One region of the Thiocapsa sp. C2-2m genome, then DNA from elsewhere that is predicted to be linked to it. Evidence: predicted binding sites of a transcription regulator. Region 1 holds the regulator's gene; each other region holds the start of a gene.
What was found. The regulator sigma-54, encoded in region 1, starts transcription at its own class of promoters, with help from an activator protein. The targets are predictions, from matches to a motif close to TGGCANGNTNCNTGCTT.
Positions count from the first base shown of each region.

Region 1 (10,553 bases):
TCCACACCGGCAAGGTCGATATCGACCAAGGCATCCCGCTTGAACAAGGCGATTCCGCCGACGGCGACACGGTTGACCGTCGAGAAGTCCAGCACGCCGTCCAGAGAATAACGCCCCTCGCCGAGGGGCGTCAGTCGCGCCTCCTTCATTCGCGCGTCCGGGTATTCATCTCGCCGAGCGTTGCGATCAGACCGTCGATCCCGCCCCGGCGGATCTCGTTTGCGAAGCTCGTGCGGTAGTTCCCGACCAGGCTGGCATTGTTGATGACCACGTCGTAGACCTTCCAGCCTCCGGCGTTGTTGTGCATCCGATAGTCGACCGGGATCGGCGCGGAACCGGGCGAGAGGATCTCGGTGGAGACGGTGACGGTGGAGGGCTGGCGACCCGGCTTGATCGGCAGGTAGCGGATCTCTTCGCCCGAATAGCTCAGGATCGAGCGCGCATAGGTTCGGACCAAGACCTGTTTAAAGCCGTTGACCAGTGCGCGTTGCTGCGCGGGGGTCGCGTCGCGCCAGGACTGACCGACCGCGCCTTGGGTGATACGATCGAAATCGAAATGCGGGGCGACCCCGCTCTCGATCATCCCGAAGATCAGCGAAGGATCACGGTCGACTTCGGAACGACGCGCTTCGAGCGTCTTCAGCATGTTCTCGGTGGTGCGCTTGACCAAGGCCGTCGCGTCGTCGGCATAGGCGAAAGACGCACTCGTCCAAAGCACCCCGAGCAGGGCAAAGAGAAGGAAGAAGGAACCTCGATACGGCATTAGTCGCCTCCGGCTTTACTGAATAGGAATTGTCCGATCATCTGCTCCAGGATCAGGGCCGACTGGGTGTGGGCGATCTCGTCGCCGTCGCGCAGATATTCCATGCTCCCGCCCGGCTCGAGGGCGATGTACTGCTCCCCGAGCAGACCGGCTGTGAAGATGTTCGCGAAGGTGTCGTCCGGGATGGTATCCGTGGCCGCATCGATGCGCATGGCCACCACCGCCTCGTAGGTGTCCTTATCGAAGGTCACCGCCTCGACACGCCCGACGCGCACGCCGGCCATGCTCACCGGCGACCTTGCCTTGAGACTGCCGACGTTGGAGAAACGCGCGGTCAAGCGATAGCCGTCGCTGTTGACCGCCGCGCTCAGGTTGCTGACCTGCATCGCCAGGAAGAAAAGGGCCACGAAGCCCACCGCCATGAAGAGGCCGACCAGGATCTCGATGCCGCGTTGTTTTCCCATACCCATCATTCCCCGAACATCAAGGCCGTCAAGACGAAGTCGAGTCCCAGCACTGCGAGTGCAGCGTGGACCACGGAGCGCGTCGTCGCCCGGCTCACGCCCTCCGAGGTCGGGACCGAGTCATGCCCCTGGAACAGTGCGATCCAGGTCACCACGACCCCGAAAACGACGCTTTTGAGCACGCCATTGACGATGTCCTCATGGAAGTCGACCTTTGACTGCATCTGACTCCAGAAGGCTCCCGAATCCACGCCGAGCAGACCGACACCAACGAAATAGCCGCCGAGCACGCCGACCGCGCTGAACATGGCCGCGAGCAGCGGCATCGCAAGGACCCCGCCGAAAAAGCGCGGGGTCAGGATGCGGCGCACCGGATCGACCGCCATCATCTCCAGACCCGAGAGCTGCTCGGTTGCCTTCATCAGACCGATCTCGGCGGTCAGGGCCGAGCCGGCACGCCCGGCCACCAGAAGGGCAGTGACCACCGGGCCGAGCTCGCGCACCAACGAGGCCGCGACCATGACGCCGAGGCTCTCCGCCGCCCCGAACTGGGCAAGCACGTAATAGCCTTGAAGACCCAGCACCATGCCGACAAACAACCCGGACACCCCGATGATCAGCATCGAGAGCACGCCGATATTGAAGAGCTGCGCAATCAGCAGACCCGGACGTCGCAGGATCTCGCCGATGCCCAGCACCATGCCGGCGAGCAGCAGATGTGCTCGACCGAGTCGCTCGAGCGCGCCGAGCCCGCTGCGTCCCAGTCGCGCCAAGCCGTCCAGAAGCATCAGGCGGCACCCCGCGGCAACAGATCATCCGCCAAGGGCGGCGCCGGATAGTGGAAATGCACGGGGCCGTCCGGCAGGCCGTCCATGAACTGACGTACCCAGGCCGAGCGGTCCGCGGCGATCTCCTGCGGCGTTCCCTGCGCGATGACCTCCCCGTGTGAGATCACGTAAAGGTGGTCGGCGATACTGGCCGTCTCGTCCACATCGTGGGACACCAGGACGCTTGTCAGGCCGGCGGCGTCGTTGAGCTGTCGGATCAGGGTCACCAGCATCCCCTTGGAAATGGGATCCTGACCCGTGAAGGGCTCGTCATAGAGAATCATGTCGGGATCCAACGCGATCGCCCGGGCCAGGGCCACGCGACGCGCCATGCCTCCGGAGAGCTCGCTCGGCATCAGGTCGCGCGCGCCGCGCAGACCGACCGCCTCGAGCTTCAGGAGCACAAGCTTGCGCAGCATCGACGGGCCCAGATCCGTATGCTCGCGCAACGGATAGGCGACGTTCTCGAAGACATTCAAGTCGGTCAGCAGAGCGCCGCTTTGGAACAGCATCCCCATGCGCCGACGCAGCCGAAACAACGCCGATTTTCCGAGCGTGTGAACAGGCTCGCCATCGACCTCGATGCTCCCGGCGTCCGGGCGGAGCTGCCCGGTGATCAGCTTGAGCAGGGTCGTCTTGCCCGTGCCGCTCGGCCCCATGACGGCGGTCACTGCGCCGCGCCGGATGTCCATGTCGACCCGATGGAGCACGACCTGCGAGCCGCGGCGGAAAGAAAGTCCGCGGATCTTTACCAGAACATCGCCGCCGGGACGCGAGCCCTTCTCCGGCGAAGGTCCGGGGCGTGCGGCATCGGGCGTCGCCGCGGGCTCGAAGGAGCCGATCGCGGAGACTGCGGCGGGGGGCGTCGCTCGGGTGCGTCGACTTCCCATAGATCGTATCGCTGTCGGCGCGGTTGGAAAACCCGGCATTCTGGCGGGCTCGTGTCGGAGCGTCAACCGCCGGATCGTCAACCCCGATCGTCAACCCCGATCGTCAACCCCGATCGTCAACCTAGGCCGAGCAGCTCTACGAGTGACTGCCAGCGGCTCACGTCCTCGAACCGCGCTCTGCCCATCAAGGCGAGCGCGGGTCGCCCTCGGGCCGCCGCCGCAAGCTCCTCCAACCAGCCGCGCGCAGCGCGCAGGTCGGTATAGAGCCCTGCGGGCACCGCACAGGCAAGGGCCGATGCGCGCGACCCCGCTGCCGCGGCGACGCATTCGAGCAGCACGTATGCAGACCCGGTAAGGTCGCCTCCGTGGCCTTGATCCGGGCACAGGATCCAACCGCCGAAATGCTCGCCGAGACCTGCTTGAGTCCCGACAGACTCAGAGACCGCCACTGCGCAGGTGTCATGGTGAAGATAGAATGCGAATGTTGCCGGCACATCGCGGCACCATTGCGCGAGAGTTCCCACATCGGCAGAGTCCCAGGCGTCGGCGTCAAGCGCAACGGCACCGAGCATATTGGCAAAATAGGTCAACCGCCAATCCTCGGGGAGGTCGTCGGGATAGAAGTCGTCGTCGGGCGACGGATCCCATCCGGTTCTAACGGGGAGAATGCGGCTCATGTTCTCGAGGTCACTCCGATCGGATTATCTTCTATCTTGACGATGCCCTGTGGTGCAACGACGTACCGCGCCAAGCCACCTAGGCGGGGCGATCGCCCCGGGGGACAGCGGGGCGATCGTTGGTGTATTTTGCATCGCGCCATTGCCGATGCGCGAAGGGGCGCGATGGAGGACCTCGGACCAGCATGACAGATCCACGCAGACTCGGCAGCCTGCCGGCTCAACTCGCGCTTGGCGAATCGGCCAAGATCAAGGCGCTCGGGCGCGCCGTCGTGGAGACCGAGGCCGGCGCGGTCACCGCCTTGGCCGAGCGGATCGACGACGACTTCGTCGCCGCGTGCCGCTACCTGCTGGCCTGCGAGGGCCGCATCGTCGTCCTCGGGATGGGTAAGTCGGGCCACATCGGCGGCAAAATCGCGGCGACCCTGGCCAGCACCGGTAGCCCCGCCTTCTTCGTGCATCCGGGCGAGGCCAGCCATGGCGACCTCGGGATGATCACGCCCCGCGACGTGGTCCTGGCCCTGTCCAACTCTGGCGAAACGGCCGAGCTCTTGATGCTGCTGCCCTTGCTCAAACGGCTCGGCGTGCCCCTGATCAGTATGACCGGCAAGCCCAAATCAACCTTGGCGCGAGAGGGCGACGTCCATCTCGACGTGAGCGTCGCGAGCGAGGCCTGTCCGCTCGGCCTTGCCCCGACCTCAAGCACCACCGCAACCCTGGTGATGGGCGATGCCCTGGCCATCGCCCTGCTCGAGAGCCGCGGTTTCACCGCCGAGGACTTCGCCCGCTCCCATCCGGCCGGCAGTCTCGGACGGCGGCTGTTGCTGCATGTCGGCGAGGTCATGCACCGCGACGAGCAGTTGCCGTCGGTCCCTCTAGGCACGACCTTGCGCGCCACCCTGGAAGAGATGTCCCGCAAAGGCCTGGGCATGAGCGCCGTGGTCGACGACGACGGCCGCCTTGCCGGGATCTTCACCGACGGCGACCTGCGACGCGCGCTCGACCGCGGGATCGATGTCCATCGCACCGCCATCGACACCCTACTGACCCCCAACTGCATCACGATCCAGGCCGAGGCCCTTGCTGCCGAGGCCCTGCGCCTCATGGAGTCGCGGTCCATCAACGCGCTGCTGGTCATCGACGACGCCGGCCGACCCGTCGGCGCACTGAACATGCACGATCTACTGCGCGCAGGGGTCATGTGAGGAAGCCGCCAGCTTTCAGCTATCAGCTATCAGCTATCAGCCGTCAGCCGCCGGCCACCAGCCGTCAGCTACCGGCCGCCAGCCAAAGGTTGAAAGCTGATAGCTGATAGCTGATAGCTGATAGCTGATAGCTGATAGCTGATAGCTGATAGCTGATAGCTGGAGACTAGAAACCGGAGGCTCCCCCCGGCCCCCCGACTCGACACCCAAGAGGACTGACCCCATGCAAGACATCCTCGAACGCGCCGCCCGGATCCGCCTGGTCATCTTCGACGTCGACGGGGTGCTGACCGACGGCAGCCTCTATCTCGGCGACGACGGCCAAGAGTACAAGGCGTTCAACTCGCGTGACGGACACGGTATGGTGATGCTTCAGGAGAGCGGGGTGCAGATCGGGATCATCACGGGCCGGACCTCGCAGGTGGTGAGCATCCGCATGCAAAGTCTGGGCGTAGAGCACCTTTTCCAGGGCTGTCGCGACAAGCTTCCGGCCTACGAGACGCTCAAACGCGACCTGTCTCTCGACGACGAGGCCATCGCCTATGTCGGAGACGATCTGATGGATCTGCCGATCATGCGTCGGGTCGGGCTCGCCATCGCGGTCGCAGACGCGCACCATTTGGTGCGCGGCCACGCCCATCTCTGTACCCAAGCGCGCGGCGGTCGCGGGGCCGCGCGCGAGGTCTGCGAGCTCGTCATGGAGGCGCAGGGAACCTGGGCGCGGATCGTCTCCGGCACGCCATGAGCGGACGACTTCGGGTCAGCGACCTGCCGATCTGGTCCTCACGGCAGTGGATGCTCGCCGCCTTCTTCGTCGGCTCCGGACTGTTGGGATGGTGGCAGCTGCGCCCCGAACCCGAGCCGGCCGCACCCGAGGTCGAGCGTGCGCGGCTCCCGGATTATGTCGTTGCACGCTTCACCGCTGTCGAGACCGACGACACGGGCAAACCGAGCCGGCGCTTGATCGCCGAGGAGCTGCGCCAGTATGTCGAGGAGGATCTCTCGGAGCTGGATCGCCCGCGCATGACACTCTTTCAGCGTGAAGGCGAGACCGAAGCCGAGCCCTGGCGCGCACGCGCGAATAGCGGCCTGGTCCTCCCCGGCGGCGAAGAGGTCCGTCTCGAGGGCGCCGTGGAGCTTGAGCGCAAGGGTGACGCGAGTCGGCCCGCCACCCGGATGGAGACCGAGCTGATGCGCATCTGGCACAAACAGGCCTTCGCCGAAACCGATCGACCGGTCCAAGTCAACAGCGCGTTGGATCGGCTGACCGCGACCGGGATGCGCCTCTGGTACGACGAGCCCGTGCGTGCCCAGTTCGACGGACGCGCACATATCTTTATCGCACCCGAGCAGATCGAGGAGCCATGAGCGACAGAGGATTCTACGACCGTCAGCGCCGGGGCTCCGCCCTGGCCGCGACCCTGGCCTGCGTCATCACCCTCGCGTGCGCCACGGCGGCGGCGCTCGAGGACGATGCGAGCCAACCCATCCTGATCGAAGCAGACGATGTCGAGGTCCTGGAGGCGGAGAACACCAGTATTTATGTCGGCAATGTCCAAGTCGACCAGGGGAGCATGCGGCTTCTCGGCGATCATGTGACCGTTTACCATCGCGACGACCGCCGCCCGCGCTTTATTATCGCACTCGGCGCGCCGGCCAGCTTCAAACAGCTCCTCGACAACGACGAGGGCGAGGTCCTGGCCTTCGCCAGGCGCATGGAATACGACGCCGACAAGGACGAGCTCACCCTCATCGAGGACGCCTTGCTGATTCAGGGAGCCGACCGCGTCGCGAGCGAGCGCATCGTCTATGATCGCGCCCGCGCCCATTTCCGTGCGGGGGGCGGCGGACGGGTCAAGATCACCATCACGCCGGAGGAGGAATGAAACTGAACCGCGCCGGAGGCAATCACCGGGGTCGATGCGGGAGCGCATTTCGGATGCCGCCAATAGCCTCGGAGCCAGCGCGGTTCAGATGAACGACCTTGTTTCGGGTAGCCGGTCCAGCACGTTGCGCGCGGAGCATCTGAAGAAGAGCTATCGCGGCCGTCAAGTTTTACGCGATGTGAGCGTCGGCGTGGACGCCGGCGAGGTCGTGGGCCTGCTCGGACCGAACGGGGCGGGCAAGACCACCTGCTTCTATCTAATCGTCGGCCTCATTCCCGCGGACGAGGGCCGTATCGCGCTGAGCGGGCAGGACATCACCCTAAAACCCATGCATGCGCGCGCACGCGCCGGCCTGAGCTATCTGGCACAGGAACCCTCGGTGTTTCGCAAGCTCAGCGCGCGCGACAACATCCTCGCCATCCTGGAGGCGCGCGGCGACCTTTCTCGGGCTGATCGCAACCTGCGCTGCGAGCGCCTGCTCGAAGAGCTCGGGATCGCCCATGTCGGCGGATCGCTCGCGCTCAGCCTCTCGGGCGGGGAGCGACGGCGCCTCGAGATCGCACGCGCGCTCGCGGTCGACCCCCTGGTGATGCTGCTCGACGAGCCCTTCGCCGGGGTCGACCCTATCGCCGTCGGCGACATCAAGGCCATTGTCTCGCATCTGCGCGATCGCGGGATCGGCGTGCTGATCACCGATCACAACGTGCGCGAGACGCTCGATATCTGTGATCGAGGCTACATCATCAGCTCGGGGTGCGTCATCGCGGCGGGCACCCCGGCGCAGCTTCTGGCCGATCAGCAGGTCCGCGATGTCTACCTTGGCGCGGATTTTTCCATGTAGGGGCGAGCCCGCATGCGCATCGGCACGTGCATCGGTTGGCTGCTCTTTCCGAGATGTTGGGTGTAAGATGGGATCCTGCCACGGCTGATGACGCCTTCACCGGACTGAAACGGCTAGAATCGAGCAGCATGGGCCATGGCGGCCACCTGATCGAACACCTCGAGAAGCGCATCCGCGATCCATGAAGCAATCCATCCAGCTTCGGCTCGGCCAGCACCTGACCATGACGCCTCAGTTGCAGCAGGCGATCCGTCTGTTGCAGCTCTCGACCCTGGAGCTTCAGAAGGAGATTCAGGAGGCGCTGGATACCAACCTGATGTTGGAGGAAGGCGACGACGCGGACCGCTTCAACGCCGGCGAGGAGCAGCAGACGGGCACGATCCAAAGCGAAGATATCGAAACACCGCGGGGTTCGGTCGAGCAAGCCGTCGACCGCGAGATTCACGCCGAATCCAACGAGATGCCCGAGGAGCTGCCGGTCGACACGCTCTGGACCGATGTCTTCGATTCCTACTTGCCGAGCACGTCGCACGGCTCGGACGACGGTTCGGATTACGATCCCTTTGCCCAGCAGAGCCGCCCTCAGACACTGCTCGACCACCTCGCGTGGCAGCTCAACCTCTGCAGGCTGAGCGAGCGCGACAACATGATCGCCCAAGCGGTCATCGATTCGATCGACGCCGACGGCTATCTGCGCATCGATGTCGACGAGCTGCTCCTGACCATCGACCATCCCGAGATCAGTGCAGAGGAAGTGGAGGCGGTCGTTCACCGCATTCAGTCCTTCGACCCGCCGGGCGTGGGTGCCCGCAACCTTGCGGAATGTCTGCTGATCCAACTGAGTCAGCTGCCCCCCCAAACGCCATGTCGGAGCGCTGCGACGGCGATCTGCCGCGACGGGTTCGAGTATCTGGCCAAGCGCGACGTCGCCTCCCTGGTGCGTCAGTTGAAGGAACCCGAGGAGACCGTTGCCGGTGCGCTGACGTTGATCCGTCGGCTCAATCCGCGCCCCGGAAGCCTGATCGCCGGCACGCCGGCCCAGTATGTCGTCCCGGATATCTTCGTGCGCAAACGCGAGGGCCGATGGTCGGTCGAGCTAAATCCCGAGTCGATGCCTAAACTCAGAGTGAACGCCGACTATGCGCGCCTGATCCGGCGCGCCGATCAAAGCGCGGACGGCGTCACCTTGAAGAGCCATTTGCAGGAGGCACGCTGGTTCATCAAGAGCCTGGCCAGCCGCAACGACACGGTGCTGCGCGTCGGCGCGAAGATCGTCGAGATGCAGCAGGAATTCTTCGAGCACGGGGACGAGGCGATGAAGCCGATGGTTCTGCGCGATGTCGCCGAGGCATTGGAGCTGCACGAGTCGACCGTATCTCGAGTAACCACACAGAAATTCATGCATACGCCGCGGGGGAGCTTCGAGTTCAAGTATTTCTTTTCCTCGCACGTCAACACCGCTTCCGGCGGGGAATGCTCGTCGACCGCGATTCGCGCCCTGATCCGCAAGCTGATCGCCGCCGAGTCCGCGAAAAAGCCCATGAGCGACAGCAAGATCGCACAGGAGCTTGCCGATCAGGGGATCAACGTCGCGCGGCGAACTGTCGCCAAGTACCGCGAGGCCATGGGGGTTCCACCCTCGAACGAGCGCAAGCGCCTGGATTAACAGGCCGTTTGAACCATAAGGAGTCAACAGATGCAGATCAACCTGACGGGTCATCACATCGACGTCACCGACGCGCTGAAAGGCTACGTCGACACGAAGTTCGAGCGCCTTGCGCGGCACTTCGACCACGTCATCAACGCTCATGTCGTTCTGAGCGTTGAAAAGCTTGCCCAAAAGGCGGAGGCCACTCTGCATATCAACGGCAACAAAGTCTTTGCCGACTCTGTCCACGAGGACATGTATGCCGCGATCGACGGACTGATCGACAAACTCGATCGCCAAGTGCTGCGCCACAAGGAGAAGAAGAGCGATCATCGCGGCGCGAACCCGAAGATCAGCGAGGGCGAAGAGCCCGATCGGATCTGACGTACCCGAGACCTCCGAGGGGCGCTCCTGCCCGTCGAAGGCATTTAACGAACGGGATCCGGCACGGGGTCGGCAGACGCAATCGACGGCCCCGACCGGAGCATCCGAGGACAGACCCAATACGCGCCGCTTTTTTGGCGTTCCGGTCGTGACGGCACAGTTCAAGAATTTGTTTCTAGCCACTAACCACTAAACACTAACCACGATATTCAGGATCCATGAGCAGACACCTTCGCCCGCCATCGCCGTGCGGACAGCGATCCAGAAGCCAGCCGAAGTGCCGCTTACCAGCGGCGCACGGGAGCCGATACCGATGCTCAGCCCCGCACTGATCAACGAGGCCCGGATCGGTCAAGGGCTTGAGATTGCCAGCAAGAAGCGCTTGCTCGAGACCCTTGCCGAGCTGCTTGCCAACGACCACCCACGCTTGAGCACGGAGACTGTCTTCGAGCGCCTTCTCGAGCGGGAACGGCTCGGAAGCACCGGTCTAGGCCACGGCGTCGCCCTACCGCACGCGCGGGTCAAAGATGTCTCGCACGTCATCGGCGCTTTCGTGCAAACCACGCGTGGGGTGGATTACGACGCGGCCGACGGCGAGCCGGTCGATCTCGCCTTCGCGCTCTTGGTTCCGGAGACCGCGACCGAGGAGCACCTCCAACTGCTCGCCTATCTGGCGGGTCGCTTCAGCGAGTCCGCAACGCGGTCACGACTGCGCGATGCCGACTCGCCCGCGGTCATTCTGGACCTTCTGAAGGCCACCTAGCGGTCGAGACGGGCCGCCAGCGATGATCGACAGCCTGCAATCCCTGATCGACCAGACCGGACCCCGGCTCAAGCTGCGCTGGATCACGCCGGAGCCGGCGACCGCGCGCCCGCTGCGCGGCGACGATCCGGGACGCTCCCGGCAGTCGTTGATCGGCTCCCTGAACTGCATCCACCCCAATCGCCTGCAGGTCATCGGACACGCC
Region 1 covers NZ_JBBWVD010000012.1:55,777-66,329, reverse strand. The annotation lists gene AADX97_RS11175 (lipid asymmetry maintenance protein MlaB) at 1-149, opposite strand, end outside; gene AADX97_RS11170 (phospholipid-binding protein MlaC) at 146-763, opposite strand; gene mlaD (outer membrane lipid asymmetry maintenance protein MlaD) at 763-1,227, opposite strand; gene mlaE (lipid asymmetry maintenance ABC transporter permease subunit MlaE) at 1,233-2,015, opposite strand; gene AADX97_RS11155 (ABC transporter ATP-binding protein) at 2,015-2,944, opposite strand; gene AADX97_RS11150 (hypothetical protein) at 3,061-3,621, opposite strand; gene AADX97_RS11145 (KpsF/GutQ family sugar-phosphate isomerase) at 3,807-4,826, shown strand; gene kdsC (3-deoxy-manno-octulosonate-8-phosphatase KdsC) at 5,050-5,571, shown strand; gene lptC (LPS export ABC transporter periplasmic protein LptC) at 5,568-6,194, shown strand; gene lptA (lipopolysaccharide transport periplasmic protein LptA) at 6,191-6,712, shown strand; gene lptB (LPS export ABC transporter ATP-binding protein) at 6,801-7,553, shown strand; gene AADX97_RS11120 (RNA polymerase factor sigma-54) at 7,735-9,219, shown strand; gene hpf (ribosome hibernation-promoting factor, HPF/YfiA family) at 9,250-9,585, shown strand; gene AADX97_RS11110 (PTS sugar transporter subunit IIA) at 9,899-10,348, shown strand; gene hprK (HPr(Ser) kinase/phosphatase) at 10,371-10,553, shown strand, end outside.

Region 2 (10,553 bases), on a different contig from region 1:
CGATACGCTCGAGGCCATAGGTGATCTCTCCGGTCACCGGCCGACAATCGAGTCCCCCCACCTGCTGGAAATAGGTGAACTGCGTCACCTCCATCCCGTTGAGCCAAACCTCCCAGCCGAGCCCCCAGGCACCCAGGGTGGGCGATTCCCAGTTATCTTCGACAAATCGGATATCATGCACGAGCGGATCGATCCCGAGTCGGCGCAGCGAGTCAAGGTAGAGATCCTGGATCTCGAGCGGAGAAGGTTTCAGCACGACTTGGTATTGGTAGTAATGCTGGAGGCGATTCGGGTTCTCTCCGTAACGCCCGTCGGTCGGACGACGCGAGGGCTGGACATAGGCGCTGCGCCAATGCTCCGGCCCGATGGATCGCAGAAAGGTTGCCGGATGGAAGGTTCCCGCGCCCACCTCCATGTCGAGTGGCTGAAGGATGACGCATCCCTGCTCGGCCCAGTAACGCTCGAGGGCAAAAACGAGGCCCTGAAAGGTCGAGACATCCTCGCGATCGAGACTCAAGATCGTACTCCTTCGGCCCAGTGTTGACGAAAATCCAGCAGTATAGCGCCGATCGGCGAGATCGCGCCAAAGTTACAACGCTGGCCGATGCGTTCCGATCGGCGAGGTGGATCCGGGGTTGCTGTCGCCACGACCGCCCGTCCGCGCAAAACGCGCCATCGCCTGTTACCCTAGCGCCATCGACCGCGCGAAACCTCGGCCTCGGGCCGGCCTCCAAACCCAACCTTGACTCTTCCCGCCATGCGCACGCCCACAGACGCGTCAGCCGAACGCCGCCACGCCGTGACGCACACGGCCGTCATCGGGGCCGCGATCAATTTCGTGTTGTCCGTCGTGAAGATCATCGCAGGGGTGTTCGGCCACTCTCAAGCGCTCGTTGCCGACGGGATCCATTCGCTCTCGGATCTCTTGTCCGATCTGTTGGTCCTCTTGGCCGGCCGCCGCGCCAGCCAAGGACCCGATCACGATCATCCATACGGGCACGCTCGGTACGAAACGGTTGCAACCCTCATGTTGGGTTTGCTGCTCATCGCGGTGGCCGTCGGCATCGCCTGGGATTCCATCGAGCGGTTGTTTCAGCCCGCGGCCTTGCTCCAGCCGGAACCATTGACCCTGCTTGCAGCCCTGGCATCGATCCTGGTCAAGGAATGGCTCTACTGGTGGACACTCGGCTATGCTAAGCGCGTCAAGTCGGATCTGCTGCGCGCCAACGCTTGGCACCACCGAACGGATGCCGTTTCTTCGGTGGTCGTGCTTGTCGGCATTGCCGGGACCATGGCCGGCCTGGCCTATCTGGACGCAATCGCGGCGGTCGTGGTCGCGACCATGATCGCAAAGATCGGTTGGGAGCTGGGCTGGGATGCCATCAACGAGTTGGTCGATACCGGGATGGAATCCGAGCGGCTGAGCGCGGTCAAGGAAACGATCCGGTCGGTCGGCGGCGTGCGTGATATCCACATGCTGCGAACGCGCCGCTATGCCGGACAGGTCTCGGCCGACGTGCACGTCCTGGTCGATCCCCTCGTCAGCGTCTCCGAAGGGCATATGATCAGCCTGTTGGTGGAGCATCGACTCAAGCGCGAGATCGACGAGATCACCGATGTGACCGTGCATATCGATCCCGAAGACGACGATCGGTATCCTCCACCGGTCGGGCTCCCGCTGAGGGCCGAGGCGTTGGCCCGACTCGCTTCGCTCTGGTCGGCGATTCCAGAGGCGAACGAGCGTGAACGGATGGTCTTCCACTATCTTCGAGGCCGGATCGACATCGAGGTGCATTTTCCGCTCGCTGCGTGCCAGAGACGTGGCGCGGATGCGGACGCTCTTCGCGAGCGGCTCGCCGCGGCGATCAAGGACGAGCCGGCGTTCCGCGACGTGCAAATCCTGTTCAGTTAGCTGTCGCACTATTTGGGTGCGCCTTTTTTCCACAAGGCACCATTAAGGTGCATCCATTCCGTGGTACGAGGCGGATCCTCTTGCGGCCGGTTCTACGTCGGTTGGTCTCGGGCTGCCACGACCAATCCGAGACCCTCGTCGCTCTCAAAAGACCACAATGTAAACAACGTCTTGATTGTACTCCGGACCAATAGCCAGGCACCGATCCAGCCATAAGGAGATCCCGAAAGATGTTTTGGCTCGGTAGATGCTTAGTGGCCCCGAGGTGATCGACAGCACCGGCTGTCCCCGGTGTCGACTCGACTCGACGCGGAGGACATCCATACAAACCGAGTCACCGCGACCCGCCGACCCATCGCGAGTCGTGCAGCCTGAATAGCGACCTGCTAGGCTCCCAGTCGCCTCGGTGCGTCCGGAGGCAACAGACCTATTACGACGCTGTCCGGCCATATTTCCCCCGAACCCATAGCAGCTGGAGAAATCCCAAATGACAGACGTGATCAAAATGATCAAGGACAACGACGTGAAGTTCGTCGACCTTCGCTTCACCGACACGCGCGGCAAGGAGCAGCACGTCTCCATGCCTTCCCGCGTGGTCGACGAAGACCTTTTCAAGGACGGCAAGATGTTCGACGGCTCGTCAATCGCAGGCTGGAAAGGAATCGAGGCGTCGGACATGGTCCTGATGCCGGAACCCTCCACTGCCGTCATGGATCCCTTCACGGACGAGAACACCCTGATCATCCGCTGCGATATCCTGGAACCCGATACCATGACCGGGTATGAGCGCGATCCGCGCTCCCTGGCCAAGCGTGCTGAAGCCTATCTGAAGTCGACGGGCATCGCCGACACGGCGTACTTCGGTCCGGAGCCCGAGTTCTTTATCCTGGACGATGTGCGCTGGGGCGCGGACATGAGCGGCGCCTTCTACAAGATCGATTCCGAGGAGGCGGGCTGGAACTCGGAGCGCGTTTTCGCCGACGGCAATATGGGGCATCGCCCGAGCACGAAAGGCGGTTACTTCCCGGTCCCGCCGGTTGATTCGCTGAATGATATTCGCGCAGCCATGTGTCTTGCGCTCGAAGAAATGGGTGTACCCGTCGAGGTGCATCACCACGAAGTCGCAACCGCGGGCCAATGCGAGATCGGCACCCAGTTCGATACCCTCGTATCGCGCGCCGACAAGAACCAGATCACCAAGTACGTCATTCAGAACGTCGCTCATGCCTACGGTAAGACGGCGACCTTCATGCCCAAGCCGTTGGTCGGCGACAACGGCAGCGGCATGCATGTGCACCAGTCGCTGAGCAAGGACGGCCAGAACATCTTCGCCGGCGACAAGTACGCAGGCTTGTCCGACACCGCCCTCTATTATATCGGCGGTATCATCAAGCACGCCCGCTCTCTCAACGCCTTGACCAACCCCTCCACCAACTCCTACAAACGTTTGGTGCCGGGCTTCGAGGCCCCTGTGATGCTCGCCTACTCGGCGCGCAACCGCTCCGCCTCCGTTCGAATTCCCTATGTCGCCAGTCCCAAAGGACGTCGAATCGAGGTCCGTTTCCCGGATTCGACCTGCAACCCCTATCTGGCTTTCGCCGCGATGATGATGGCCGGTCTCGACGGCATCCAGAACAAGATCCACCCTGGCGATGCCATGGATAAAGATCTCTATGATCTGCCGCACGAGGAGGCCAAGGCCATCCCGACGGTTTGTCATTCCTTGGATATGGCCTTGGACTGCCTCGACCAGGACAGGGAGTATCTCACTGCCGGCGGCGTCTTTTCCGACGATTTGATCGATGCTTATATTGCTCTGAAGATGGGAGAGGTCACGCGCATCCGCATGACCACGCACCCGGTCGAGTTCGACATGTACTATAGTCTCTAGAGTCGGGGCACTCTCAAGCGTGCCGACGGGGCCCCGCGAGGGGCCTCTTCCATTTCAGGTTGAGCCCGAAATCCGGGTCGACTATCCTTTGGCCATGATCAAACACCTATTCGTCGCCCTCGTTTTGATCGCGCCACAAGCATCAAGCGCGGAGATTTTTCGCTGGGTCGACGCCGAGGGGCGCATCAACTTCTCGGATCGACGACCTCCGGATGCGGGCGCACAGCGCATTGTTCCCAACGCCGGTCCAGTGGATGATCCAGCCGACGACTCAACCTCCGATGGCGCGGCGCGCTCGGGCGATGACCCGTTTCTCGGATCCTATGCTGCCTTCGACATCCTGACACCAACCGCCGGAGCTGTCCTGATTCAGCCGACCGACACACTTGAAGTCCAGTTGCGCTTGGAGCCGCCGCTGCTCGAAGGGCATCGTCTCGACCTGGTGCTCGACGATCGTGCGGTCGCTGTCGAGGCGGGATCGATGCGTTTTCAAATCCAGGGGGTCGGATTCGAAGCGCACCGCATCCAAGCGCGCGTGCTGGATGCGCTCGGCACCGTTGTCGCCACGACCCCGTTGATTGCCCTTGAACTGCGTCAGTCCGCTTCCCCTGGGGTTTTGCCCTAAGCTCTCGTTATTGCAGCGGCTTTCCCGATCGACACCGGTCGCGCCGTGAGGGTACGCATTTTGCATATTCTCGGTAGAGATATGCCGGCCCGATTCCAGGTGTTGCGCCATTTGCCTTCATAGGGCATCACGCAGCCCGATCGTCGATGTCGAACCCTCCGTCTTCGCGTGCGGCCTCGGCCACACGCGAGCTTGTCAGCCGTTCGGATGAGAAATCATGAGTATTCCGCCAGCCCCGAAGCCGGCCCTAGAGAGGACGATTCTCGATCACTTGAACACGGCTGTCCTACTATTCGACAAGGAGTTACGGCTCCTGTATCTCAATCCAGCTGCCGAGATGCTCTTCGAGATCAGTGCACGACACATGATTGGCCACCATGCCTTAGACATCCTTCCTTGCCCCGACCATCAGGTTGAAGAGCGTCTGAAAGCTGCCTTAGATTCGCGCCACCCCTTTACCGAACGTGAGATCAATGTCATTGCGAGCGACGGGCGCACCAAGACGGTCAACTGCACCGTCCTACCGATGCATCATTTCGATGCAAACGATCAAGTGCTCGTCGAGCTCGCGCAGGTCGACCGGCAACTTCGGATCACCCGGGAGGAACATCTGCTTTCTCAACATCAGGCAACCCAGGCACTGATCCGCGGTTTGGCGCACGAAATCAAGAACCCGCTCGGCGGACTACGCGGCGCCGCGCAGTTGCTCGAGCAGGAGCTTCCCGACCCCGGACTGCGAGAATACACGCGGATCATTATCGACGAGGCCGACCGGCTCCAAGACCTGGTCAACCGCATGGTCGGCCCCAGTCGCTTGCCGCGCCGGGCCTTCGTCAATATCCACAATGTTCTCGAGCATGTCCGTGGCCTCATCCTTGCGGAATCGCCGACGGGCCCGCGCGTGCGGCGTGACTATGATCCGAGTATTCCGGATTTCATGGCCGATCAAGATCGCTTGATCCAGGCATTTTTGAACCTCGCGCGCAACGCCGCCGCTGCGGCCGGAATAAACGGCCGTATCGAGCTGCGCACGCGCGTTCTGCGTCAATTCACGATCGGAAACCGTCGCCATCGCCTTGTGCTGCAGGCCCAAATCCGTGACAACGGACCTGGAATCCCGCAGGAGATCGAGGATCGGATCTTCTTTCCGATGGTCTCGGGCCGTCAAGGCGGTACCGGGCTGGGCCTACCCATCGCCCAAGAACTGATCAACCAACACGGAGGCCTCATCGAGTGCGAGAGTCGACCCGGCGAGACCACGTTTTACGTCTATCTGCCGCTGGAGACGGCCTATGAATAGTCGCGAGCCCATGATCTGGGTCATCGACGACGACAGGTCCATCCGGTGGGTGCTCGAGCGCGCGTTGCGCAAGGCCGAGATGCACGTGACCTGTTTCTCAAACGGGGTCGGTGTCATGGAGGCGCTCCAGCGCGAGCAGCCCGATGTCATTCTGACCGATATCCGCATGCCCGGGATCGATGGGTTGGATCTTCTGCGACAGGTCTCGGCCCGCTATCCCGGACTGCCCGTGATCATCATGACCGCACATTCCGACCTCGACAGTGCGGTGTCGGCCTTTCATGGCGGTGCGTTTGAGTATCTTCCCAAACCATTCGATCTCGACGAGGCTGTCGGGCAGGTCAACCGGGCTTGCCGGCGCGGTCGCGAAGAGCGCCCCGAAGAGATCGTGGTGACCAAGGCGCCGGATATCATCGGCGAGGCCCCGGCCATGCAGGAGGTCTTTCGGGCGATCGGCCGACTTGCGCGCTCGAACATCACGGTTCTGATCAACGGAGAATCCGGTACCGGGAAAGAGTTGGTTGCGCGCGCACTGCACCGCCACAGTCCGCGCAGCGATCGACCTTTCATCGCCCTGAACATGGCCGCGATTCCCAGGGATCTCCTCGAGTCGGAGCTGTTCGGGCATGAGCGCGGCTCCTTCACGGGGGCCCAGAGTCGCCGCGAAGGGCGATTCGAGCAGGCCGACCGGGGGACCTTGTTCCTCGACGAGATCGGCGATATGCCCGCCGAGCTTCAAACCCGACTTCTGCGGGTACTCGCCGACGGCGAGTTCTACCGTGTCGGCGGCGTTGCCCCGACGCGGGTGGATGTGCGGATCATCGCGGCAACTCACCAAAACCTCGAAGACTTGGTACGGCAAGGCCGTTTTCGCGAGGACTTATTCCATCGTCTCAACGTGATCAGGATTCATCTTCCCGCTCTACGGGATCGGCGTGAAGACGTGCCGGTATTGATGCGGCACTTTCTCGCCCAAGCGGCCCTGGAGCTGACATGCGAGCCCAAGGTACTCGCGCCGAGCGCAATCGATCACCTGAAACGGCTCGACTGGCCGGGCAATGTTCGCCAGCTCGAGAACACTGCCCGCTGGGTCACGGTGATGGCCTCGGGCAAAGAGATTCACGCCGAGGATCTTCCGCCCGAGCTCAACGCCTCGTTTTCCGAGCCGGTTCGCGACGAGCCGTGGGAGATCGTGTTTCGCCGCTGGGTGCGTCAGAGCCTCAAACAGGGACAGGGTGCCTTGCTGGACACGGCCATGCCGGTGTTCGAGCAAATCCTCATTCAGACCGCTTTGGAGCATACCGGCGGACGTCGGCAAGAGGCTGCGCGACTCCTCGGCTGGGGACGCAACACCCTGACCCGCAAGATCAAGGAGCTGCAACTGGATATCGAGATTGACCCGGAGGAGCCCTCGGCGGATGAGGATTCGGCGCGGAGCCCCCAAATCGGGTAGGCGGACCGATCACACGCCCGGCGGTCACCGCTCCGCTGAATCCACCCTTGGTAGCGAATTACAGATCCGGAGAATCACTTGGACAGCATGAGTATCGACCTGAAGGGGTCGGAGATCTCGTCGATCGATCTGGAGAACGGACGCCTGAGGCTCCGTTTCACGCGGGCGTATCTCGTGAAGACGATGACGGGCTCCAGCGAACGTACGCGTTGGCAGCAGGCAGGGGATCTAGTGATCGACGGGGTCGCGGAGACCTCGACGATTCCGAGGGGTCCGCTTGTCTGTCGGGGAGGCGACATCGAAGAAAACATCTTCACGTATCGCGATATGGTCCCTGTCCAGCTCAAGAGTCGAGGACAGATACGCTGTGCGCTGAATTTCGAAGGGGTTGTTGATCCGTTCGTCGCGCAGGGGACCGCCATCAGGCTGGAAATGCGCGACACACCCAAGTACATCGAGCATTTACGCTGATCCAGGGTTCGCCGAAACCCTTTTCCTGATGAGCCGCGTCCGACACTCCGGACGCGGAGCCCGACAATATCGAGTCTATCTGCTCAGTTGCGCGCCGAGCCGACGATCTCATGAGCGATGTCGACGACACGGTTGGCCATGTCCTGGTATTCCTGACGATAGTTGACGAGCAAGCCGTCCGTCGCTGCCCAGTAATCCTTTCCTGACACCCCGTGCTCATGCTCGAAGTCGATGAACTGCTTCTGCATCCCGAGCATCTTCTCGATCAACTCCTGCTTTTCCTTCTTCAGCGCGACGATATCGCTCATGTCGTTAGCCCTCATAGGGTTTTTGGCCGCCTTGGAGCGGCGAAGTTAGAACTTTCACAAACCTTAATATAGCATGCAGCGACTTGTCATGGTCAACCGCCGAACCTGTTCGCGGGTCGATCGATTCCGACCGCGACCGACCTGCTCGCCCATGCCCGACCCAGTTGGATCAGCGATGTTTGATGTCATCCTCTACGAGCCCGAGATCCCGCCCAATACCGGCAATGTCATGCGGCTCTGTGCCAACAGCGGTCTGCGACTCAATCTGATCGAGCCTCTCGGGTTTGCGCTGGAGGATCGTCTGCTCAGGCGTGCCGGGCTCGACTATCGGGAGTGGGCCGAGGTCCGAGTCTATCCTACGATGGAAGCCTGCCTGGGTACGATCCGCCCGCAGCGGCTCTTCGCGCTCACAACCCGAGGTTCGACTGCCTATACAAAGCCGCATTACCAAGCCCACGACGCGTTTGTGTTCGGTCCGGAGACACGAGGTCTGCCGCAAGCCTTGCTCGACTCCCTCCCGACCGATCGACGCCTCTACATCCCGATGCGTCCGGGCAATCGCAGCCTCAATCTCTCGAACGCCGTTGCGGTCGTCGTTTTCGAGGCATGGCGTCAAACAGGGTTCGAAGGGGCTGTCCAGCAGCGGGAGTAAACCACCCCCGGCGATGGCCGTTTCTCGAGGCGACGCGCGTCGCAACAATGCCGATCATATCGAACGGTGTTCAGCCGAACTCCGCCTTCGGCTCGCGCTCGAGCAAGGATCGGGTTGCGGTCTCGGGCGAGACACCTTCGTAAAGCACCCGGTAGACCTGCTCGCTAATCGGCATCTCGATACCCAAGCGGGATGCGAGCCGATTGATGGCGAGCGCGGTCACGACACCTTCGACCTCTTGGCCGATCTTGGCCTGTGCCTCCGACAAGCTCGCCCCGGCTGCGAGTGCAAGGCCCATGCGCCGGTTACGCGACTGGTTGTCCGTGCAGGTCAGGACCAGATCGCCGATTCCCGCGAGACCCATGAATGTCTCCTTGTGACCGCCCAAGGCGGTGCCGATACGAATCAGCTCGGCAAGCCCTCGCGTAATGAGCGCGGCGCGGGCATTGGCGCCGAACCCGAGACCGTCGGCGATCCCGGTGGCGATCGCGAGCACGTTCTTGGCGGCTCCACACACCTCGACACCGACCATGTCCGAGCTCGTGTAGGCGCGAAACCGTTCACCGTGCAGAAGCCGGGCAATCCGCTCGGCGAACGCGACATCGGCCGAGGCGACCGTCACTGCGGTCGGGAGTCCGCGCGCGACCTCCTGAGCAAAGCTGGGTCCGGACACCACCGCGAGCGCACGCGTCCCCAAGCTCTCCTGTGCCACGGCATGGAGCAGCTCCCCGCTTGCCGGATCCAGACCCTTGGTCGCCCAAGCCACACCCATCGCATCGGGAAGCTGCCGCGCGATTTGGTCCGCCATACCTCGAAACGCGTGACTCGGAACCACGATCAGGCAGTCGCTCGCCCCGGCAAGCGCCTCCTCCAAGGAGGTGGTCGGAGACACGTCCGCAGGAAGCGGGACTCCCGGCAGGAAGAGGCGGTTCTCGCCATCTCGACGCAAGGCGGCAACCTGCTCGACCTCGTGACCCCAGAGCCGCACGCAATGTCCATTGCGGTAGAGCAGGATGGCGAGAGCCGTTCCCCAGGACCCGGCACCCAGAACCGCGATGACGGCCCTCGTGGAATCGGCCTGGAGGGTATCGGCCGGCATGGCTGCGCTCAATGCTGGCTCGGCTGCTCTGCCGCGCTGTCCTTGGCGCGCTGCATCGCCTCCTGTTGATGCTGCGCAAAGAGCGCATCGAAATTGACGTGCTGGAGGACGAGCTGCGGGAAGCTGCCCTTGGACACGAGATCCGACACGACCTCGCGGGCGTAAGGAAAGAGCAGATTAGGACAGTAGGCACCGACCATGGCGCCCATCTCCTGCTCGGCGAAACCGGCGATGCCGAAGATCCCCGCTTGCTGGACCTCGACGATAAAGGCCGTCTTATCCCCGAGCTGTGCCGAGACGGTCACGGAGAGCACGACTTCGTAAAGGTCATCCTGGATGCGGTTGACCTTGGTGCTGACATTGAGCTCATGCGCAGGCTTCCACTCGCCGCGAAAGATATCCGGCGCGTTGGGAGATTCGAACGAGGCGTCTTTAACATAGACGCGCTGGACGGAGAACTGTCGCTCCGATAGCGTGCGGGGTTCGTTGCTCTGCGCGTTCTCGGCCATGGTGTTGTTCCTAATCGAAGGTGTGATCGAAGGCTGAATCTTGGGACAGCGGGGGGATCGGGCGCCGACGCGGTCGATCCCGGCATCGGTCGGGATCGGGATCCGGCTCAGCGTTTCTTGCGTGTAAGCGGGAGGCTCGCGGCTTCCCACGCCATGATGCCGCCGTTAAGGTTGAAGACCTGCTCGAACCCTTCCTTTCGTAGCTGGCTGCAGGCCATCGCCGACTGAGCACCGGACCGGCAGTTGATGATGATCGGCTTGGCCTTATGCTTTGTGAGCGTGGCGATCTGGTTTTTAAATCCGTTCATCGGTACGTTGATCGCGTTGATGATG
Region 2 covers NZ_JBBWVD010000009.1:92,780-103,332, reverse strand. The annotation lists gene glyQ (glycine--tRNA ligase subunit alpha) at 1-517, opposite strand, end outside; gene AADX97_RS08795 (cation diffusion facilitator family transporter) at 758-1,912, shown strand; gene glnA (glutamate--ammonia ligase) at 2,400-3,803, shown strand; gene AADX97_RS08785 (DUF4124 domain-containing protein) at 3,898-4,428, shown strand; gene glnL (nitrogen regulation protein NR(II)) at 4,646-5,728, shown strand; gene ntrC (nitrogen regulation protein NR(I)) at 5,721-7,181, shown strand; gene AADX97_RS08770 (hypothetical protein) at 7,269-7,652, shown strand; gene AADX97_RS08765 (hypothetical protein) at 7,736-7,960, opposite strand; gene AADX97_RS08760 (tRNA (cytidine(34)-2'-O)-methyltransferase) at 8,136-8,612, shown strand; gene AADX97_RS08755 (NAD(P)H-dependent glycerol-3-phosphate dehydrogenase) at 8,683-9,711, opposite strand; gene secB (protein-export chaperone SecB) at 9,720-10,220, opposite strand; gene AADX97_RS08745 (rhodanese-like domain-containing protein) at 10,328-10,553, opposite strand, start outside.
Region 2: a site for sigma-54 is predicted at 2,149-2,165, ahead of glnA (glutamate--ammonia ligase). Genes of this name have one in related genera too.

Region 3 (10,553 bases), on a different contig from region 1:
CGCGCGAATTGGACGCGGGTTGCGGTCGCTTCTGCCGCTGCGCCGGCGAGGCCCCCCGATCGACCGAGGGCCTCCAGATGCTTGGCGCGGTCGGAGAGGGCCAGCGCACCGAGGGCCGCGGCGCTCGACTTGAGAGTATGGGCCGCGCGGTGGACCGAATCGGTATCGCCGCTGGCAATGCCTTGATCCAACTGATCGAGCAGGTCGGCTGAATCCACGAGAAAACGCCGCACCAAGTCGGGAAAATCGTCCTCCATCAGATCACGGATGTCTTCGAGGACGTTTGTGTCGATCACCGTATCGATCCGATCTTCTCCTGAACCTGACATGCTGTCTATCCGATAACTGTAGTGGGCGTGGCGCGAGATACCTAAGGGGCGATCCGAGGCCCTGCGGTGATCCGATCCACTCGACCGCTCGCGGACCCGAGCCGTCTCGATGTCGGTGGTGCTCGGTCGCGGGGCGATGGCGCTTGCTTAAGAATAGCGCTCCGCGCCGACGTTGGGCAGTGTCCTTGTTCACTCTCCGGGGCCGCGGAGCCGAGTCCGAGCCAGGGTCCGATCGCTCATCGACGCTGGAGCACCAACAGCGAGATGTCGTCCTCGATCTCGCCTGCTCCGCGCCAGGCCCTTAGAGCCATGTCCAGGCGGGTCGCCAAGGTTTCCGGGGGCGCTCCTCGACAGTCTTCGGCCAAGCCGATGAGACGCTCGATCTCGAAGCTCTCGCCCTCGGCGTTGCGACAATCCGTGATGCCGTCGGAGTAGAGGATCAGTCGGTCGCCGGACTCCAGCGTGAAGCCGACCGAGTCGTAGGAGACGCCTTCGAGCATCCCGACGGCAAAGCCGCCGTGTCCGACCAGCTCGACACGTCCATCGCGCCGGGCCAGCAGCGGGTGGGGGTGACCCGCCTGACAAAGCTCGCCGCGCCCCGAATGGGTGTCGATGTAGCCGTACACCATGGTGAAGTAGGGTGCGTTGTCGCCGGATTGGAAACGCCGGTTGAGGTCGGCGACGACGGCATCCGGGGCCCTGGCGCGATTCTCGCCTTCGGGCTGCGCGATCAGATGACCTTCGCCGAGCTCCGCGGACAGGGTTCGACTCAGGGTGACGGACATCATCGCCGAGGGCACGCCATGCCCCGCGACATCGAGGTGATAAAACCCGAGGACGCGATCGTTCAAACGGAAAAAATCGAAGATGTCCCCGCCGATCTCGGTCGCGGGCAGGAACAACCAAGCCAAGGCCACGGCGGGCGAGACTTTCGGATCCTTCGGCAGGAGGCTGGCCTGAAGGGCCGCTGCGGCACGGAGGTCCTGCTGGATCCGGTCGAGTGCGGCGTGGAGCTTGCCGTTGGTCTCTTCGAGCTTGCTGTTGCGCGAGGCGAGTTGGCTTTCGAGGCTCAGGATGCGCTCGGCGGCACGCAGTCGGACGCGCAGTTCCTCGAAATTGAATGACTTGGTCAGAAAATCATCGGCACCTGCGGTCATGCCCTCGATCAGGTCTTCTTTGTCGTCGCGGGCGGTTAAGAGGATGAAGTAGACGTAATGGTCCCACTGCACGGCCCGGATCCGTCTGCAGAGCTCCAGTCCGTCGATCTCCGGCATCATCCAGTCGCTGATGATCAGACGGATCGTCTCGCGATCGAGGATCTCCCACGCCTCGCGGCCGTTGCTGGCCGTCACGACCTCATGCCCCCAACGCTTGAGCAGTCGCCCGAGGATCTCCCTCGCGTCGCTTGCATCGTCGGCAATCAGGATACGCATGGACGCTGGTCGGTCTCGCCGTGGATTGGGTGAAAGCGCCTTATACCATAGACGCGGAGCTCATGATTGCGGGCGGATTGCCGCGGATGGGATGTGCGGGTGCGACCTCGGGCGTGCTCGTCGAGCACGTCCGAGGCCGGTGCGATCAGGCGCCCAAGGACTCGGGCGTGACCGACGTCAGCTTCCAGATGTCGCGGTTGTACTCCGCAATGGTGCGGTCGGAGGAGAAGTGGCCGCTGTGGGCGGTGTTGAGGATGCTCATGCGCAGCCAACGCTCGAAGTCGCGGTAGGCTGCCGAGACCTGTTCCTGGGCGTCGATATAGCTGCGGAAGTCCGCCGCAGTCATCCAGGGGTCATGGGCGTTGCGGATCGAGAAGATGATCTGATCGAAGATGCCCGGCTCGAATTGGTTGAAGTGTCCGGACTCCAGCAGACTCATGACCTCGAGAAGTGCGGCGTCGCCGGCGATGATCCCGTTGGGGTCGTAGTGAGAGCGACGTGCCTCGACCCCGGCGGCGGTTAGACCAAAGAGGAAGAAGTGCTCGTCCCCGACCTGCTCGCGGATCTCGATGTTGGCCCCGTCGAGTGTGCCGATGGTGATGGCGCCGTTCATCATGAACTTCATGTTTCCCGTGCCGGAGGCCTCCTTGCCGGCGGTCGAGATCTGTTCGGAAAGATCCGTGCCGGGTGCGATGACTTCCATCAGCGAGACGCAGTAGTCCGGGATGAAGGCGACCCGCAGCAGGCCTTCGGTTTCCGGATCGCCGTTGATCACGCGGGCGACGTTGTTGACCAGCTTGATGATCTGCTTGGCCATCTGATAGCCGGGCGCCGCCTTGCCGCCGATCAAAACACAGCGCGGGGTCCAGTCCCGCGTGTCGCCGCGCTTGATGCGGTTGTAAAGATGGATCACGTGCAGGACGTTGAGCAGCTGACGCTTGTACTCGTGGATACGTTTGACCTGTACATCGAAGAGCCCATCGACGGGGAAGGAGACCCGGCAGAGCTGCTCGACCGTGGCGGCGAGACAGCGCTTGTTGTCCTGCTTGATCCGATGCCAGCGCGCGCGGAAGTCGGCGTTTTCGGCGTAAGGCACAAGGCGTTCGAGCTGGCCTAGATCACGCATCCATTCGGTGCCGATCGTCTCGTTGAGGAGCTCGCGCAGCCCGGGATTGCACATCGCAAGCCAGCGGCGAGGGGTCACGCCGTTGGTCTTGTTGTTGAATTTATCGGGCCAGAGCTCGTAGAAGTCGCGGAACAGACCCTCGACGAGCAGCTGGGAGTGCAGACCGGCGACCCCGTTGACCGAGAAGCTCCCGACGATCGCCAGGTAGGCCATCCGGACCTGTGACTCGTAACCTTCTTCGATCAGCGACATGCGTCTTTGGCGGTCGTTGTCGCCCGGCCAGCGGGTTGCCACTTCGGCGAGAAAACGGGCATTGATCTCGTAGATGATCTGCAGAATGCGCGGGAGCAGCCGCTCGAACAGCCGCACGGGCCAGCGTTCGAGCGCCTCGGGCAGCAAGGTGTGGTTGGTGTAGGCCATGGTTTTGCGGGTGATGGCCCAAGCCTGCGTCCATTCGAGCCCATGATCGTCCATGAGCTGACGCATCAGCTCGGCAACCGAAACGGCCGGGTGCGTGTCGTTGAGCTGGAAGCAGTTCTTCTCGGCGAAGCTGCTGAAATCCTCTCCGTGCAGACGGATCCAGTCGCGCAGCACGTCCTTGATACTGGCGCTGGCGAGGAAGAACTGCTGACGCAGGCGTAGCTCCTTGCCGTTTTCGCTGGCATCGTTGGGGTAGAGCACCATGGTGATGTGCTCGGCGGCGTTCTTCTGCGCGACCGATTCGGGATAACTGCCCGAGTTGAACTCGCCGAGATTGAACTCGTCGGTCGCAGCGGCCTTCCACATCCGCAGGGTGTTGATGGTGCCGTTGCGATAACCGGGGATCGGGATATCGTAGGGGACGGCGAGTACGTCGTTGGTACTGACCCAGCGCACGACGGCGCGACCGTCGTTGCCCTTGTGGGTCTCGGTGTGGCCGCCGAACTGGATGCGTTGGGTGAACTCGGGGCGCTCCAACTCCCATGGGTTGCCGTCGCGTACCCAGTGATCGGGCTCCTCGATCTGGTTGCCGTTCTCGATCAGTTGCCGAAACATCCCGTACTCGTAGTGCAGTCCGTAGCCCCTGACGGGAAGCTGCAGTGTGGCGCAGGAATCGAGAAAGCAGGCCGCGAGCCGGCCGAGGCCGCCGTTGCCCAATCCGGCGTCGGGCTCGTTGCCGGCGATCTCTTCCAGTGCGACACCCAGGTCGTAGAGCCCCTTCGAGGCCGCGTCGCTGATCCCGAGATTGAGCATCGCGTTGGAGAGGGTGCGCCCCATCAGGAACTCGAGCGACACATAATAGGTGCGTTTGCAATCGGCCTCTTCATAGGCGTGTCGGGTGCTTTTCCATCGCTCCATGAGGCGGTCGCGCAAGGCGATCGCGAGCGCCTTGTAGGGATAGTAGGCGGACTGGCAGTCGCGATCCCGCCCGAAGGTGTAGGCGTAGTAGTGCTGAAAATCGCGTGCGATACCCTCCGGTGTCATCGGCAGAGGGGGGAGGTCGAAGAATTGCTCGTTCGGTCGGGCACTGATGATGTTTTTGAACGGTGACATGGTGCCGCTGGATCCTTGATCGGTTGGGGTTGAGCTTGAGCCGAGGTGTCGAATCGCGTCGGGCGCGAGAGGCATGAACAGCTCGGTCGAGCGGGATCGGTCGCTGAGTGTAAGGTCTCCTTGACGGTCTCGTCGGGTCAATCATGCAACTATCGAGCCTGGTCTATCGCCTCGTTGACCTCAAGCCAGGCCTCCTCCGTGGCTTCCAGGTCGGCGCAGACCCGCCGTTGCTCTTCGAGCAGCGCGAGCAATCCCACCTTGGCCTCCGGGGCGTACAGGTCCGGATCGGCGAGTGCCTGCTCGAGTACTGCGCGGCGGGCCGTCAGTGTTTCCATGCGTTTCTCCAGCGTTCTCTCCTGCTGTCGCAACGGCTGGAGTGTCTGACGCGATTGCGCCGCCTGACGACGCTGCTGCTTGCGGTCGCCGCCGTCGGTTGCGGCGACCGACGGCGCCCCGGTCGGGCGCGTCGCCGCGGAGCCGCGATTCGGGTCGTTGTTGGCCAGCCAGGCGGGGTAATCGTCCAGATCTCCGTCGAACGCTCGCACCGCACCGGCGTCGACCAGGAGCAGCGTGTCGGCGGTGACCCGCAGCAGGTGACGGTCATGGGAGACCAGCACCAAGGCGCCGTCGAAGTCTTGGAGCGCCTCGGTCAAGGCATGCCGCATCTCGAGGTCCAGATGGTTCGTCGGCTCGTCGAGCAGCAGCAGATTGGGCCGCTGGCGGATGAGCAGTGCAAGCACCAGCCGCGCCTTCTCGCCGCCCGAGAGCGGGCCGACCGGACCGAGTGCGCGATCGCCTTCGAAGCCGAATCCGCCCAGATAGCTGCGCAGGGTCTGCTCGGTCGCGCCAGGATCCTGGCGACGAAGATGGCCGAGCGGGCTGTCGTCCAGACGCAACTGGTGGACCTGGTGTTGGGCGAAATAGCCGATCTTCAGGGCTTGAGCGCGTTCCAGACGCCCGTTCGAGGGGGTCAGCTCGCCGGCCAGGACCTTGATGAAGGTGGATTTACCGGCCCCGTTGCGCCCGAGCAGTCCGATGCGATCCCCGGGGTTGAGGCTGAGTCCAACCCCCTCGATGATGGGCCTTGCGCCGTAGCCGGCCGCGATCTCGTCCAGGCGCAAGAGCGGGCGCGGCAGGTTTTCGGCCGGCGCGAACGCGAAGCGAAAGGGCGAGTCCACGTGGGCCGGCGCGATCAGCTCCATGCGCTCGAGCGCCTTCAGGCGGCTTTGCGCTTGACGCGCCTTCGTCGCCTTGGCCCGGAAGCGCTCGACGAAGCTGCGCATGTGCGCGATCTCGCGCTGTTGGCGCTCGCTCGCGGCCTGTTGCTGGGCGAGCCGCTCGGCGCGCTGGCGCTCGAAGGCGGAGTAGTTTCCCGCGTAGAGGGTCAGGTGTTGATGGTCGAGGTGCAGGATATGCCCGGTCACGGCGTCGAGGAAGTCGCGGTCGTGCGAGATCAGCAGGAGCGTTCCCGGATACGCCTTCAACCAGCCTTCCAGCCAGATCACGGCGTCGAGGTCAAGGTGGTTGGTCGGCTCGTCGAGCAGCAGGAGGTCCGAGCGGCACATCAAGGTGCGCGCCAAGGCGAGACGCATCCGCCAACCGCCCGAATAACTATTGACCGAGCGGTGCTCGTCGCCGGGTGCGAAGCCGAGCCCATGCAGAAGTCGCGCCGCACGGCTTTCCGCCCCGTAGGCGTCGATCGCCTCCAGCCGCCCCAGCAGCTCGCCCTGCTGCAGTCCGTCGCCGGCCGCCTCGGCCCTTGCCAGCTCGGCCTGGATGCGGCGCATCTCGGCGTCGCCGTCGAGCACGAAGTCGATCGCCGCGCCCTCGCTGTCCGGGGTGTGCTGGGCGACATGGGCGACCTCCCAGCCGGCCGGGATCGTCGCTTGACCGGCGTCGGCGTGGAGATGCCCGAGCAGCAGCGCGAAGAGGCTCGACTTGCCGCAGCCGTTGTAGCCGACCAACCCGACCTTTTGACCCGGATAGACGGTGACGTCGCCGCCCTCGATCAAGAGGTGCGGGCCGCGGCGCAGGCTGAGTGATTGGAGCTGGAGCATGGTGTCGAGTCTAAACCGCGCCCAGCGCGGTATCTGATGTTCTTGGATGCGACCGGCCCCGGCAGACTTGAGGATTGTTGGAGCTGGCGCGGTTTAAAATTTTGAAAAAATAGGAATATTAAATCGCGTCTCCACCAAGGGTGGTGAAGTCCCCAAGACTGAATACATCACGAAAATGACGCATGGCGCTCTGGACGCGGTTTAGGTGGGTGACGGATTGCCGCGGTCGAGCCGACGGTAACCGATTGCCTCGCCGAGATGTCGCTGCTCGATCAGCGCGAGACCGTCGAGATCCGCAATCGTTCGGGCCACCTTCAGGATGCGGTGGTAGGCCCGCGCCGATAGGGCCAGACGGGTGATCGCTTGCTGGATCATGCGTTGCCCGTCGGGCTCCAGGGCGCAGTCGCGCTCGATCTCGGCAGGTCCGAGGACATGATTGGCCTTACCCGCCCGCGCGATTTGGCGGGCGCGCGCGGCGCCAACTCGCTGTCGCACAAGCGCTGTCGTCTCCCGCTTCTCCGACGCGGATTCGCCGAGCCGAGAGAGGTCCAGCCGAGGAACCTCGACGTGCATGTCGATGCGGTCCAGCAGCGGTCCCGAGATCCGTCCGCGATAGCGTCCCACCTGGTCAAGGGTACACCGACAGCGCCCGCTGTTGTCACCGAGATAGCCGCAGGGACAGGGATTCATCGCGGCGACCAACTGGAATCGGGCCGGGAAACGTGCCTGTCGCGCAGCCCGCGAGATGTCGATATGACCGGACTCCAAGGGCTCGCGCAAGACCTCCAGTACCTTGCGGTCGAACTCGGGCAGCTCGTCGAGAAACAAGACCCCTTGGTGCGCCAGCGAGATCTCGCCGGGGCGCGGGTTGCTGCCCCCGCCCACCAACGCGACGCCGGATGCCGTGTGGTGCGGCGAGCGAAACGGACGCTCGCGCCAGCGCGCCGGGTCGAACAGGTCGCGATCGCTCACCGAGCGGATCGCCGCCGCCTCCAGCGCCTCGTACTCGCTCAACGGCGGTAAGAGTCCGGGGAGCCGGTTCGCCAACATCGACTTTCCGGTGCCGGGCGGGCCGATCAAGAGCAGGCTGTGGCCACCCGCGGCAGCGATCTCCAGGGCCCGCTTCGCATGCTCCTGACCCCTGACCTCCGCGAGATCGGGATAGACGGGCTCGACGAAAACGCGCTCGCCCGCAACGAATGTCGGCAGCACGCGCGTCCCGTTCAGATGCTCGCATACCTCCATCAGGTGCCGCGCCGGTCGGATCTCGAGTCCGGAGACCAGCGACGCCTCGGCGGCATTCTCGGCCGGCAGGATCAGCTCCCGACCCGCCTCGCGTGCCGCCACCGCGACGGGCAGGACGCCGTTGACCGGGCGTAACCCGCCCGAGAGCGCCAGCTCGCCGATCCATTCGTAGCGATCCAGCCGCTCGGTGACGATCTGGCCGGACGCGCCGAGGATGCCGAGCGCGATCGGCAGATCGAAGCGTCCGCCCTCCTTGGGAAGGTCGGCCGGTGCAAGATTGATGGTGACCCGGCCGATCGGAAACTGGAACCGGCCGTTCAACAAGGCGCCGCGCACGCGGTCCTTGCTCTCTTTGACCGCCATCTCGGGCAGTCCGACCATCGATAGATAGGGCAGACCTCCGGATAGATGGACCTCGACCGTAACGGCGGGGGCATGAATGCCGACCCGCGCACGACTGTGCAGGATACAGAGGGCCATGCCCCTGCTCGGTATCGGGACCTCAATCCGCCCCTGTTTGCCCGGGTGCCGGCGCACGCTCCAGCTCGGCGATGCGCGCCTCGAGCACCGCCAGTTTCTCGCGGCTGCGCGCCAGGACCGCGGATTGGACGTCGAACTCCTCGCGGGTGACCAGGTCGAGCTTCTCCAGGCCGGATTCGAGCGAGGCTCGGAGATTGCGGCCGATGTCTTCCTGCAACATCTGGATACCCTTCGGCATCGCCGATGCGAGGCGCTGGGCGAGATCGTCGAGCTGTTTTGGTTCCAACATGGGGTGTCCTCTGTGCTGCGGTCTGTGCTTGACCCGTAGGTCCAACGTGGATGCGAGTGCCGATCCCGCGGCGAATCCATTGTCGCGAGAGCCATTGTTAGCCGACTCAGCCGCCATTATAGGACGGCTAGGCGGGCAAGTGGGCCGGCATTCAATCGAAGGCCGCAGCGTTGCATCTTTATGGTGCGGCCGTTCTTCCCGGTGCCCGCCTATGCGTCGCCTTGGTGCGGTGTGCTGTTGTGTCTTTGTCACATGATGCCGAAATACCTCTTTCCAGTGGGGCGCCAAGATGTGGCGCGCTTTATGCCTTATCGACATCACAACGTCACAACCGGCGAGGTCACTCGGGCACCGGCCGGTCTTCTTCCAACCTCGACAAGCAAGCCCGCATCATCGAGAGGCATACAGCAATGACAATAGGACGCATCGGAACCGTTTTCGCGCTTGGGGCGCTCGCCATGAGCGCCGGTACCTTCCAGATCGCCGCGGCCGACGAGACGCATAACTTCAGCGCCAATATCGGCGTGGTCAGCAATTACATTTTCCGCGGCGTGACGCAGACGGACGACAGCCCGGCCGTTCAAGGCGGGGTCGACTACGAGCACAGCAGTGGTTTCTATGCAGGCGCTTGGATCTCCAACGTCGATTTCGGCGACGGTGTCGAGTACGAGGTCGACTTCGATGAGAAGACGTTCGATGTCGTGGAAACCTCCAGCTCGCCCGGCTATGAGCTCGACGGTTATTTGGGCTTCAGCAAGGCCATCAACGACGATCTCAGCTTCGACGTCAACGCCATCTACTACGCATATCCCGATGGCAAGGACCTCGACTTCGCCGAACTCGGCGGCAGCGCGACCTGGAAGTGGCTCACGCTCGGATTGGCCTACACGGTTTGGGGTCAGGCCGACGATGCGCCCGGCGTTCCTTCCGGCGAAGCGCTCTTTGTCGAAGGTGACTGGTACTACTACGCCGGCCTCGAGTTTGCGCTGCCCTACGATTTCGGGCTCGGTGTTCGCGGCGGCTACTATGATTTCGATTACAACGACGGCGGCAACGACTATGGTCATTGGGGCCTGACGGTCAGCCGCGAGGCCGGTGATTTCGGCACCTTCAGCTTGAATTACGATCAAGTCGGACGCGATACCTACGACGACGACCCGCAGTTCTGGGTCGGCTGGTTGAAGGAATTCTAAATCATCCCGCTTCGTACTCGCCATTCCAATCCCTCGGCCAAGGCTCAAGCCTTGGCCTCTACAGGAGCTTCATTGCAATGAAACTGGTTGCAGCCATCATCAAGCCGTTCAAGCTGGACGACGTCCGCGAGGCACTCGGGGACATCGGCGTATCCGGTATAACGGTCATCGAGGTCAAGGGCTTCGGTCGCCAGAAAGGACACACGGAGCTCTACCGCGGCGCCGAGTATGTCGTGGATTTTCTCCCCAAGATCAAGGTGGAGATCGCCGTGGACGACGCGATGGTCGAGAAGGTCATCGAGGCCATCAGCAGCGCGGCGCGGACCGGCAAGATCGGCGACGGGAAGATCTTCGTCTTCGATCTCCTACAAGTCATCCGCATTCGCACCGGCGAGACCGGATCGGACGCACTCTAGTGGTCGTCGAGAGGATCGCAACGATGCACATTTTGGAACCGCGACAACTGGCCTTTCCGGCCCTGACGGCTCTGTTGCTGTTGACGCCTGCACTGGCGTTTGCCGAGGAGGTCCCTGTTCTGAACAGCGGCGACACAGCCTGGATACTGACCGCGACTGCACTTGTTCTATTCATGACGATCCCGGGTTTGGCGCTCTTCTACGGCGGCATGGTTCGAGCGAAGAACGTGCTATCGATTTTGATGCAATGTTTTGCCATAGCCGCTCTCATGACAATTCTCTGGGTCCTCTATGGCTACAGTCTGGCGTTTTCGACGCAGGGCATGGAGCAGGGTGCCATCAATATCAATACCTTCATCGGTGGGCTGGACAAGGTTCTGCTCGGTGGGGTGACACGCGAGAGTCTGACGGCCGCGATACCCGAGACTGTTTTCGCCACCTTTCAGATGACC
Region 3 covers NZ_JBBWVD010000023.1:52,305-62,857, forward strand. The annotation lists gene AADX97_RS17890 (Hpt domain-containing protein) at 1-329, opposite strand, end outside; gene AADX97_RS17895 (PP2C family protein-serine/threonine phosphatase) at 566-1,762, opposite strand; gene AADX97_RS17900 (glycogen/starch/alpha-glucan phosphorylase) at 1,908-4,421, opposite strand; gene AADX97_RS17905 (ATP-binding cassette domain-containing protein) at 4,571-6,478, opposite strand; gene AADX97_RS17910 (YifB family Mg chelatase-like AAA ATPase) at 6,680-8,203, opposite strand; gene AADX97_RS17915 (accessory factor UbiK family protein) at 8,226-8,492, opposite strand; gene AADX97_RS17920 (TorF family putative porin) at 8,903-9,685, shown strand; gene AADX97_RS17925 (P-II family nitrogen regulator) at 9,763-10,101, shown strand; gene AADX97_RS17930 (ammonium transporter) at 10,125-10,553, shown strand, end outside.
Region 3: a site for sigma-54 is predicted at 8,785-8,801, ahead of AADX97_RS17920 (TorF family putative porin). Genes of this name have one in related genera too.